3 regions of the Marinobacter flavimaris genome follow, and region 3 is predicted to be linked to each of the others. Evidence: predicted binding sites of a transcription regulator. Region 3 holds the regulator's gene; each other region holds the start of a gene.

Region 1 (3,256 bases), 190 kb from region 3:
TGCGAGACTGCGACAGATCTACCTGGTGGCGGATCAGTGTGTTCAGGCCAACGACGGCAATGGAACCGAACAGCAGGCAGAGGATGCCGCCCATGACGGGCACCGGGATGGTTTGCAGTGCTGCGCCGAATTTGCCAACGAAAGCCAGAACAATGGCGATGCAGGCAGCCCACCACATGACCTTGGGGTTGAAATTCTTGGTGAGCATAACGGCGCCGGTGACTTCCGAGTAGGTGGTGTTGGGCGGTCCTCCAAGCATGGAGGCGGCGCTGGTGGCCAGGCCGTCACCCAGCAGGGTGCGGTGCAGGCCCGGCTTTTCCAGGTAGTTCTTTCGGGTCACGTTGCCGATGGCCAGCACGTCACCGATGTGTTCAATGGCCGGGGCAATGGCGACGGGGATCATGAACAGCACGGCGCCCCAGCTGAATTCCGGCGCAACAAAGTTGGGAACGGCGAACCAGGCGGCGTCCCGGATTGGCGTGGTATCCACGATACCGGCAAACGCGGAGAGGATGTAGCCGGTGATAACGCCGAACATGATCGGAATCAGCCGGAAAATGCCTTTCGACCAGACCGACATGATGATGGTTACGGCCAGCGAGATCATGGCGATCCAGATCGCCGTGTCGTAGGGAATCAGCTGGTTGGCGCCATCACCGGTGCGGCCGGAGGCCATGTGAACGGCAACCGGCGCCAGGCCGAGACCGATAGTCATGATCACCGGGCCGATAACCACTGGCGGCAGCAGGCGGCGGACAAAGCCGGTGCCCCGCAGCCGCACCAGTCCACTGAGGAAAATATAGAGAATACCCGCTGCCATCAGGCCGCCGAGTGTCTCTTCCATGCCGAACTTGCCTTTGGAGGCAATCACGGGGGCAATAAAGGCGAAGGACGACGCGAGGAAAATCGGGATCTGACCGCCGGTCACCACGTGAAAGATCAGGGTGCCCAGGCCGGCGGTGAACAGGGCCACGTTGGGATCCAGCCCGGTAATCAGTGGCATCAGAACCAGCGCGCCGAACGCCACCAGCAGCATCTGGGAGCCAGCAATGGCCTGTTTCCAGACCGGGTCGTTGGTATGGTCCTGCATTCTTAAACGTCCTTTTGCTTGGTGCCGAAGATTTTGTCGCCGGCATCGCCGAGACCCGGAAGGATGTAGCCTTTGTCGTTGAGGCGCTCATCAACGGAGGCGGTGTAGATAGACACGTCCGGATGTTTTTCCAGAACCTTTTCAACACCTTCGGGCGCGGCAACCAGCACCAGGGCCCGGATCTCGGTGCTGCCGGCCTTCTTGAGCAGGTCAATGGTGGAGATCATTGAGCCGCCGGTGGCGAGCATCGGATCGACAATCATGGCCATACGCTGGTCCAGTTCGCCCACCAGCTTTTCAAGGTAGGTGCTGGCCTCGAGGGTTTCCTCGTTGCGGATCTGGCCGACAACACTGACCCGGGCCACCGGAATCAGGCTGAGGACACCGTCAAGCATGCCAAGGCCGGCCCGCAGGATCGGCACGATGGTGACCTTCTTGCCGTGAATCTGTTCCACGTTAACCGGCCCTGCCCAGCCTTCGATGGTCTTTTCCTGCAGATTGAAGTCTTTGGTGGCCTCGTAGGTCAGGAGTGCACCGACTTCCTGTGCCAGCTCCCGGAAATTCTTGGTGCTGATATCCGCACGGCGCATGATGCCGAGCTTGTGGCGGATCAGAGGGTGTTTTACCTCGTGGATTGGCATGGGGTCACCTGTGTGTCTGGTTGGAATTTTGGCGTCGCGATCAAATGGCGCAAGGATACCGCATCTGGCAAGGGGAGTCAGGCCGCAAATGGCCGGTTCCGTGAAATCCACTAAGGGCTGGTACGGATCTTGCGATAACCCTTCCAAACGACGCTCCGGTGTCAGATTTTCGACCTTCAAAACGCCTGCAGGCACGGCCAATCGGAGAAGTATCCGGCATGGACAGAGCTTTAGTCCTCAATAACGTCAAAACCCTGACGCGGGGCAACCTGGGCATACCAATCATGCTGATGGGCTTGCTGGGCATGATGATTCTGCCCATGCCGGCGTTCCTCCTGGACGTGTTCTTTACTTTCAACATCACCCTGTCCATTGTCATTCTGCTGGTGTGTGTCTACGCCCTGCGGCCGATGGAGTTTGCGTCCTTCCCGACAGTCCTGCTGGTAGCCACACTTCTGCGTCTCGCCCTGAACGTGGCGTCTACCCGGATTGTTCTGCTGAACGGCCACGAAGGCGGCGATGCCGCCGGTAAGGTGATTGAATCCTTCGGTGCGGTACTGATCGGTGGTAACTATGCTGTGGGTCTGGTGGTGTTTGCGATCCTGATGATCATCAACTTCCTGGTGGTGACCAAGGGCGCCGGCCGGGTGTCCGAGGTGAGTGCCCGTTTTACCCTGGATGCCATGCCCGGCAAACAGATGGCCATTGATGCGGACCTGAACGCCGGCCTGATCAATCAGGACGAAGCCAAGCATCGTCGTGCCGAAATCGCCCAGGAAGCGGATTTCTACGGCTCCATGGACGGTGCGTCCAAGTTTGTGAAAGGCGACGCCATTGCCGGCCTGCTGATTCTTGCGATCAACATCATTGGCGGTATTGCCATTGGTATGCTGCAGCACGGCCTGGATTTCGGGCTGGCCATGGAGCGATATGCGCTGCTGACCATTGGCGACGGCCTGGTGGCACAGATTCCCTCGCTGCTGCTGTCCACGTCTGCTGCAATCATGGTAACGCGGGTTACCTCCAGCCAGGACATGGGCGGCCAGATCCTCCAGCAAATGTTCAGTGCGCCCAAGGCGCTGTCCATTGCCGCCGCTATCCTGATCATTCTCGGTCTGATTCCCGGAATGCCCCACGTGGCCTTCCTGGGTCTGGGTGCACTGGCCGCCGGCGCTGCCTGGTATATCTGGAAGCACCAGAGACAGACCGTCGAAGAAGATGGCGCATTCCCGACTAGGGGCGCGGGCGGGGCGGCTCCACGGCCGGCGGGTCGGGATCTGCCGCCGGGCGGTGACGCTGGTGGCGATCAGGGTCGTCAGCTGCCGGCACCCGGAGAGACCAAGGAGCTGGGCTGGGACGACGTGTCCACCGTCGATATCGTCGGTCTGGAAGTGGGTTACCGGCTGATTCCGCTGGTCGACAAGTCCCAGGGTGGCCAGTTGCTCAGCCGCATCAAGGGGGTTCGTAAAAAGCTGTCCCAGGATCTGGGCTTCCTGATGCCTTCGGTCCATATTCGCGACAATCT
Region 2 (3,256 bases), 180 kb from region 3:
CAAGCGCCTGTGGATCGGTGGACTCCAGCGCCAGATAAGCCTGGGCGTAGCGTTGGCGACCCTCAGCCTGAACCGTGGTAACGATGGCTTTTTCCATCTGGTAGTAGCTGCTGGGAATAAAGGTTTCCTCTGCAACCTCGGTTGCGTCACCCTCTTCCTCCCCCATGCCCGGAAGACCGCCGCCCAGGAACCACAGGGTACCCACCACAGACAGCACAATGGCCAGGATCACCACCACAACCAGCATGATGATCAGTTTCAGTTTTCCCTTCTTGGCAGGAGCCGCTTCAGATTCGTTATTTTCAGCCATAATGTTCGCTTTGCCAGAAATCCGTCACGGGGAGCAATTTTCCGCGACTTTTCAGGATTGGATGCAAAGGGCGGGCCAGAACACCCAACCTTCCCGTTCAGAACAGCAGTTTAGCGTTGCCGGGAAGGATGGGCAAAGGAGATTGGAAGAGAATATCGAAGGGTATCAGGCGAAGATGTCTACTTCGCCTTTCCAGCTGAGATCAAGGCTGCCGGAGCTGATGCCTTCATCGTCCTGATCGCCAGCGACCAGCGATGCCGAACCGCCACCGGAGCCATTATCGTTTCCGGTGCCCTGCTCGCCGGTCTGCTGGCGAGGCGAATCGGAAACATCGAAGCCTGCCAACGACATTCCCTGCTCACCCAGCATATCCCTGAGCCGGTGGGAATGCAGTTCAAGCTGGTCACGGACCACGGGATTGGCCGAATGGACCGTAATACTCGCCTGCTCGTTCTGCACCCGGACCTTGACCTCCATGGGGCCCATGTCCGGTGGTGTCAGGTGGATTTCGGCAACCGACATGTTACGGGCAGTCAGCCAGCTGAGCTTGCCCACCAGTTTGTCGCCCCACTCTGCATGGCCTACCGGCACATCAATGGACGTAGCATAACCTCGTAATGGCGCAGCGTTCTCGGCCGTCAGTTTTGCTGCCCCATTGGCATTATTGGCCGCTTGCTGGGACACCAGATCCATGGCGGACTGGAAGCGGCCAGAATTGATCAACGAGCCGGAATCCGCATTGCGGCCGGAGTCGGTGAGCACTGAGGCCTTCATGACATCTGTCAGTGTCGCATCGCCGGAAACACCGCCGGATCCGGACTGAGCTTTCTGACCCGAGGCCCCTGTGAGAAGGCCACTGAACAATCCGGCAACGGAATTCGCTTGGCCCGAAACACCGTTGGCAGCATTGACGCCGACTCCCGGCATTGTAGCTGACATGGCGGACTCACCGGCACCTCCGGCTTTTGGATTCAGCCAGGACTGCAACTCGACAAAGGTAAGGGGAAGCGCCGTCGGCTCTGATTTGCCATCACCTGCTACAGCGGCCCAGTCCGCGTCCTGTGATTCAGCATCCGTGGCAGCGTTGGCTTTTTCGCCACCCTTTGGATCAGCGTTCGCGTTTGCTTCCGTTTTCGTCTCTGAAGGTGTGTCCCGGGCCGCCCGGGATTCATCGGCAGATCTGGCCTCAGCGGCCCGATCCGCCTTCTGGCGATCGAGCCGCTTTTGCTCAGCCTGGGAGACAGAGTCGAAATCGCTTTTCCTGTCAGCCGGATCTCGGCTGGCTCCGGATTTTGACGGGCCGGGATCTTGTTGCGTCCCGGGCGCGGGGGTTTGGGGAAGAACCATCTGGGCCATGGCAACCTCTTGCCGCTTTTATCGCATTGTCGCCCTCACCTTGCCGGACCTGGCCGGTGCATGGGCGGTTAATCCACTCAATGCGAAGGACAAAGCAATTGTGATGCCAGCGCACACCTGCTTCGCCTGACAAACGGCCTGAATAGACCTGATTCACCCCACCATCAAGCCATCCAGGCCTGCGATTACCTGTTCGAATTCCCGGGCGATGTCATCCAGTAATCCCGAGGCATCGTCCAGCCGGGATTCCTTTCCTGCGATTTCCGCCCTCAGGCAGAGATCGCCAAGTCGTGGGGCGCCAATATTGATACAACTGCCCTTGAAGCTATGGGCCGTCTTGGCAAAGGCGTCACTATCGTCAGCCCTCAGGGCTTCTTGCAATCCCCGAATCCTGTCGCGGGAATCTGCAACATAGGTCTGTATCAGCACTTCGAATTCGTCCTCCATGACGTCTCGAAGCTCAGCCAGTGCCTCCTCGTCCAGGTGTGGTTTATCAGTCATCTCGATTCTCCGCTGTACGGGCGAACTGCCAATCGTAGACAATTTCAACATGATTGCCCTGTTCATGAAACCTGATGGTCTCCGCCAGACGTTTCAACAGCAGCAGGCCCCGCCCTGCATAGCGCCCGCTCATGGTTGGGGAATTACCGGGGGCCACGCTGGGATGATTGTGAAAATCAAACCCTTGGCCGCTGTCCTCACAGATAACACGAAGCCGACCTCCATCCGGTTTCAGGGAATGGTGCAGTGTGAACCGGATGTAGTGACCCTCCACGTTGGCCAGGCGCCGATTGCGCTCCGCGTAGTAGCGGCCAAAGCCCTCCGGTGAGTGCTTCCATTCTGACGGGAGTTCCAGAACACCGTGCTCCAGCGCGTTGTTGTAGAGTTCCGCCAGCAGGGTATAGATTTCGCCGCTCTTCCGTCGAAGACCCGGCACCTCCATACAGATATGAAGCAACAGAGGCAGGGGACTGAACTCTCCGAGGGTCCTTTCCCGGATTTCATAGCTGCAGCGCCATTCCGCCGGCCCGGCAAGAGCAGACGGTGCGGCACGATCTGGCAGGGTAGCCAGCCCCGCCTCGTCCATCATTTCCAGACAACAGAGCGTCAGGTCATCGCCATCCTCAAAGTTGCCGGTGAACCGGTGAACCGCGGACATCATGGCATCGAACGGATGGTCCCCATCGTCCAGCCGGTCAAGCGTGCCGGTAACGCCCTGCTCACCGAACACGTTGCCGGCGCTGTCGGCAGATTCCAGAAAGCCGTCGGTCATCATCAGCACTCTGTCGCCAGGGGCGGCACCAACCCTCTCGAAATCGGCATTGAACTGATCTGGTGCAAGGATACCGAGGGGAAGATGCCGCGATGGCAATGCCAGGAGTTCTCCGGTGGTCCGGATCAGCCAGCCATCCGGCAGACCGCCGTTCCAGATCTGCAACTGATTAAGTTTGAAATCCGCCTCAATCATGGCGCCACAGCAGAACATGCCCGTCGGCAGAATCCGTTTGAGTTTCTGGTTGATCTCGCGCAACACGTCCTGGCCGTTAAAACCCTTATTGGCCATGCCGTAGAAGATCTCGGCTAAAGGCA
Region 3 (3,256 bases):
CAGGCGCTCGCGGGAAATCAGGTTGTTGAAGAGCTGGGTCTCGCTGAGCGTGTTGTCCTGATGGTTTATCTGCTCGGCAATAAACTCCAGGGCCCGTTTCTTGCTGGACGCAGCTACCCTGCAGAGGGTGAGCTCCGGAGCAAGAATGTTCTCTATGGTCAGGGATGTGTCGCTCATGGATCGACTGCGTTTCCGTTAAAAAAAAGGCTGCGACACGTTACTCATGTCGCAGCTCGATTAGATGAATTGCATGAAAACAGTCAGTTAGCGAGAGCCGTTTCCGTGCATCCGGTCTACATTCTTTTCCTTGTGCTTGAGGATCTGACGGTCAAGCTTGTCGATCAGGGCATCGATGGCTGCGTACATATCCTCATTTTCTGCCTTTGCGTGAATCTCACCACCAACCACGTGCAGCGTGGCTTCCGCAATCTGGCGCACCTTCTCCACTTCCAGGGTTACCTGGCAGTTGCTGATGTGGTCAAAGTGACGCTCGAGCTTCTGGAACTTCTCTGAAACATAATCCTTCAGTGCGGGAGTAAGTTCTACGTGATGGCCTGAAATATTGAGTTGCATAGGCGTCTCCTGTTGTCATCGTTCCGGCTCCCGGGAGCCGGTCTGGGTGCTGGCGCATTGTGCGCCGGCAAATAGTACGTTGCGCCCGGACCCCGGGGTGTTCAGACCAGCCGCTTGCGTTCGTTCGAAGGCGGAATGTGCATGGCCTCCCGGTACTTGGCAACGGTGCGTCGCGCAACCTTGATTCCCTGTTCTCCTAGCATGGCTGCAATTTTACTGTCGCTCAACGGCTTTTTGGGCGTTTCCGCGGCAATCAGCTTTTTGATCATCGCGCGGATCGCCGTGGAAGAACATTCACCGCCTTCGTCAGTGCTGACATGGCTGGAGAAGAAATATTTCAGCTCGAAAATTCCCCGGGGGGTGTGCATGTATTTCTGGGTGGTGACCCGGGAAATCGTGGACTCATGCATCTCAACCGCCTGGGCGATATCAGAGAGGATCAGCGGTTTCATGGCTTCTTCACCCTGATCCAGGAATCCTTGCTGGTGCTCGACAATACGGGTCGCCACTTTCAGCAGGGTTTCATTGCGGCTCTGCAGGCTCTTGATAAACCATTTCGCCTCCTGCAACTGATCCCGCAGGTAGGTGTTGTCGGCACTGCTGTCCGCACGCCTTATAAGAGAAGCATAGCTGGCATTGACCCGGATGCGCGGTGCAATTTCAGGATTCAGCTCAACACGCCAGCGGCCATTGTGTTTGCGAACGATCACGTCCGGAATCACATAATCGGGTTCGGCCCGGTCAATGACATCGCCCGGCCGCGGATTCAGGCCGGTGATCAGCGCCAGGACATCCCGCAACTGGTCTTCTTTCAGGCGGCTGCGGCGCAGCAACTGGGCGTAATCGCGGTTGCCCAGCAGGTTGATGTAATGGGTAATTACAAGGCGTGCCTGGGCCAGCCAGGGTGTTTCCGGCGGCAGCTGGTTGAGCTGGATCAGCAGGCATTCCTGTAGGTCCCGGGCAAACACGCCGGGCGGATCAAAGTGTTGCAGGCGGTGAAGCACGGCTTCCACTTCATCCAGTTCAAGGGGGTCTTCATCGTTCTCATCCAGCAGTCCGGCGTGGATTTCCTCCAGCGGGCTGGTGATATAGCCCCGTTCGTCCACTGCATCCATCAGGGCATGGGCAATGGCCTGGTCCCGTTCACTGAGGTGCGTCAGATTGAGCTGCCATTCCAGGTGATCCTGAAGCGTTTCGGTCGGGGAATTACGGGTTTCGAAATCGTGATCGTTTTCGTCGTCGTTGCGGGCTGCCGGCGCTGGTGCGGACTGGTAGATGTCGTCCCAGGCGGTATCAACCGGCAGATCGTCCGGAATGTTGTCAGGAATCTCGTTCTCCGAGGACCAGTCCGGGCCGTTCTCGGATTCATCCCAGTCGCTGGCCGGTTCCGGGGCAGCTTCAGCGGCGGACTCGGTGGCGTTGGCCTCGCGCTCGTCGTTTTCGCTGGCTGCGTCGGTCTGGTCATCGTCCTCGGAGGTCTCCAGCATGGGGTTGGATTCCAGTGCCTGCTGGATTTCCTGCTGGAGGTCGAGAGTGGAGAGCTGGAGAAGCCGGATCGCCTGTTGCAGCTGGGGCGTCATGGTCAGGCTTTGACCCAGCTTTAACTGTAAGGAGGCTTTCATAACCATGGTTCAGGATCCGTCACTCATCAGCGCGTTGTGTCATAAGTCGTGAAAAAATCTTTATATGCCGGTTACTTGCCGTGATTTTAATTTACCCTAGCAAGTTCTTTGCCGAGTTTACTTGCTACAGATCATCAAAACAATCAGCCATTGGGTGTCAGAGTCTGAATTCGTCGCCGAGATAGACTTCCTTGACCTGCTGGTTGGCCAGGATGGCGTCGGCATTGCCGGAGGCGATGATGTGGCCGCCGGAAACAATGTAGGCATTCTCGCAGATGTCCAGGGTCTCACGCACGTTGTGGTCGGTGATCAAAACGCCAATGCCTTTGTCCCGAAGGTGCCGGATGATGTGTTTGATGTCACTGACGGATATGGGGTCCACACCGGCGAAGGGCTCATCCAGCAGGATGAAAGCCGGCTCCATGGCCAGGGCCCGGGCAATTTCCACCCGTCGCCGCTCACCACCGGACAGGGCCATACCAACGCTGTCCCGTATATGGGTGATGTGGAATTCCTCCAGCAGCTCCTCGAGCTTTTTCTGCCGGTCTGCCTTGGTCAGGCCCTGCCGCGTCTCAAGGATCGCCATGATGTTGTCGCGCACAGACAGTTTGCGGAAAACCGAGGCTTCCTGTGGCAGATAGCCGATGCCTTGGCGGGCCCGACCGTGCATCGGCAGCGGCGTGATATCCCGGCTGTCGATAGTTATCCGCCCGTGATCGGCAGGTACCAGCCCCACGATCATGTAGAAACAGGTGGTTTTCCCGGCGCCGTTGGGGCCTAGCAGTCCAACAATTTCCCCGCTTCGGATTTCCAGGGACACATCGATAACCACTTTTTTCTGTTTGTAACTCTTTGCCAGGTTACTGGCTCTCAGAACTGCCATCGGTTTCCTGTTTGTCAGTGCGTCTGTCGGCGCTTCGCGGCTGGATCACCATTTCTACCCGGCCAGTGCCATCGCCGGTCTCGGCGCCGCCTTCTGCGGTTACAACGCGGCCAGCGGTATCATAGTGAATCACGTCGCCGCGGAACAGGTTGCCATTCTGCTCAATCACCGCTTCCCG

The links. The regulator sigma-54, encoded in region 3, starts transcription at its own class of promoters, with help from an activator protein. The targets are predictions, from matches to a motif close to ANTGGCATNNANNTTGCTNT.
Region 1: flhA (flagellar biosynthesis protein FlhA) is a predicted target of sigma-54. The motif match lies at 1,848-1,867, and genes of this name have one in related genera.
Region 2: ACGK9W_RS09175 (flagellar hook-length control protein FliK) is a predicted target of sigma-54. The motif match lies at 1,758-1,777, and genes of this name have one in related genera.

Annotation. Positions count from the first base shown of each region.
Region 1 is NZ_CP171359.1:1,967,826-1,971,081, reverse strand. It holds gene ACGK9W_RS09125 (uracil-xanthine permease family protein) at 1-1,090, opposite strand, end outside; gene upp (uracil phosphoribosyltransferase) at 1,093-1,731, opposite strand; gene flhA (flagellar biosynthesis protein FlhA) at 1,950-3,256, shown strand, end outside.
Region 2 is NZ_CP171359.1:1,977,207-1,980,462, forward strand. It holds gene fliL (flagellar basal body-associated protein FliL) at 1-310, opposite strand, end outside; gene ACGK9W_RS09175 (flagellar hook-length control protein FliK) at 476-1,666, opposite strand; gene ACGK9W_RS09180 (Hpt domain-containing protein) at 1,820-2,167, opposite strand; gene ACGK9W_RS09185 (PP2C family protein-serine/threonine phosphatase) at 2,160-3,256, opposite strand, start outside.
Region 3 is NZ_CP171359.1:2,155,623-2,158,878, reverse strand. It holds gene ptsN (PTS IIA-like nitrogen regulatory protein PtsN) at 1-177, opposite strand, end outside; gene hpf (ribosome hibernation promoting factor) at 265-573, opposite strand; gene ACGK9W_RS10100 (RNA polymerase factor sigma-54) at 675-2,201, opposite strand; gene lptB (LPS export ABC transporter ATP-binding protein) at 2,353-3,078, opposite strand; gene lptA (lipopolysaccharide transport periplasmic protein LptA) at 3,056-3,256, opposite strand, start outside.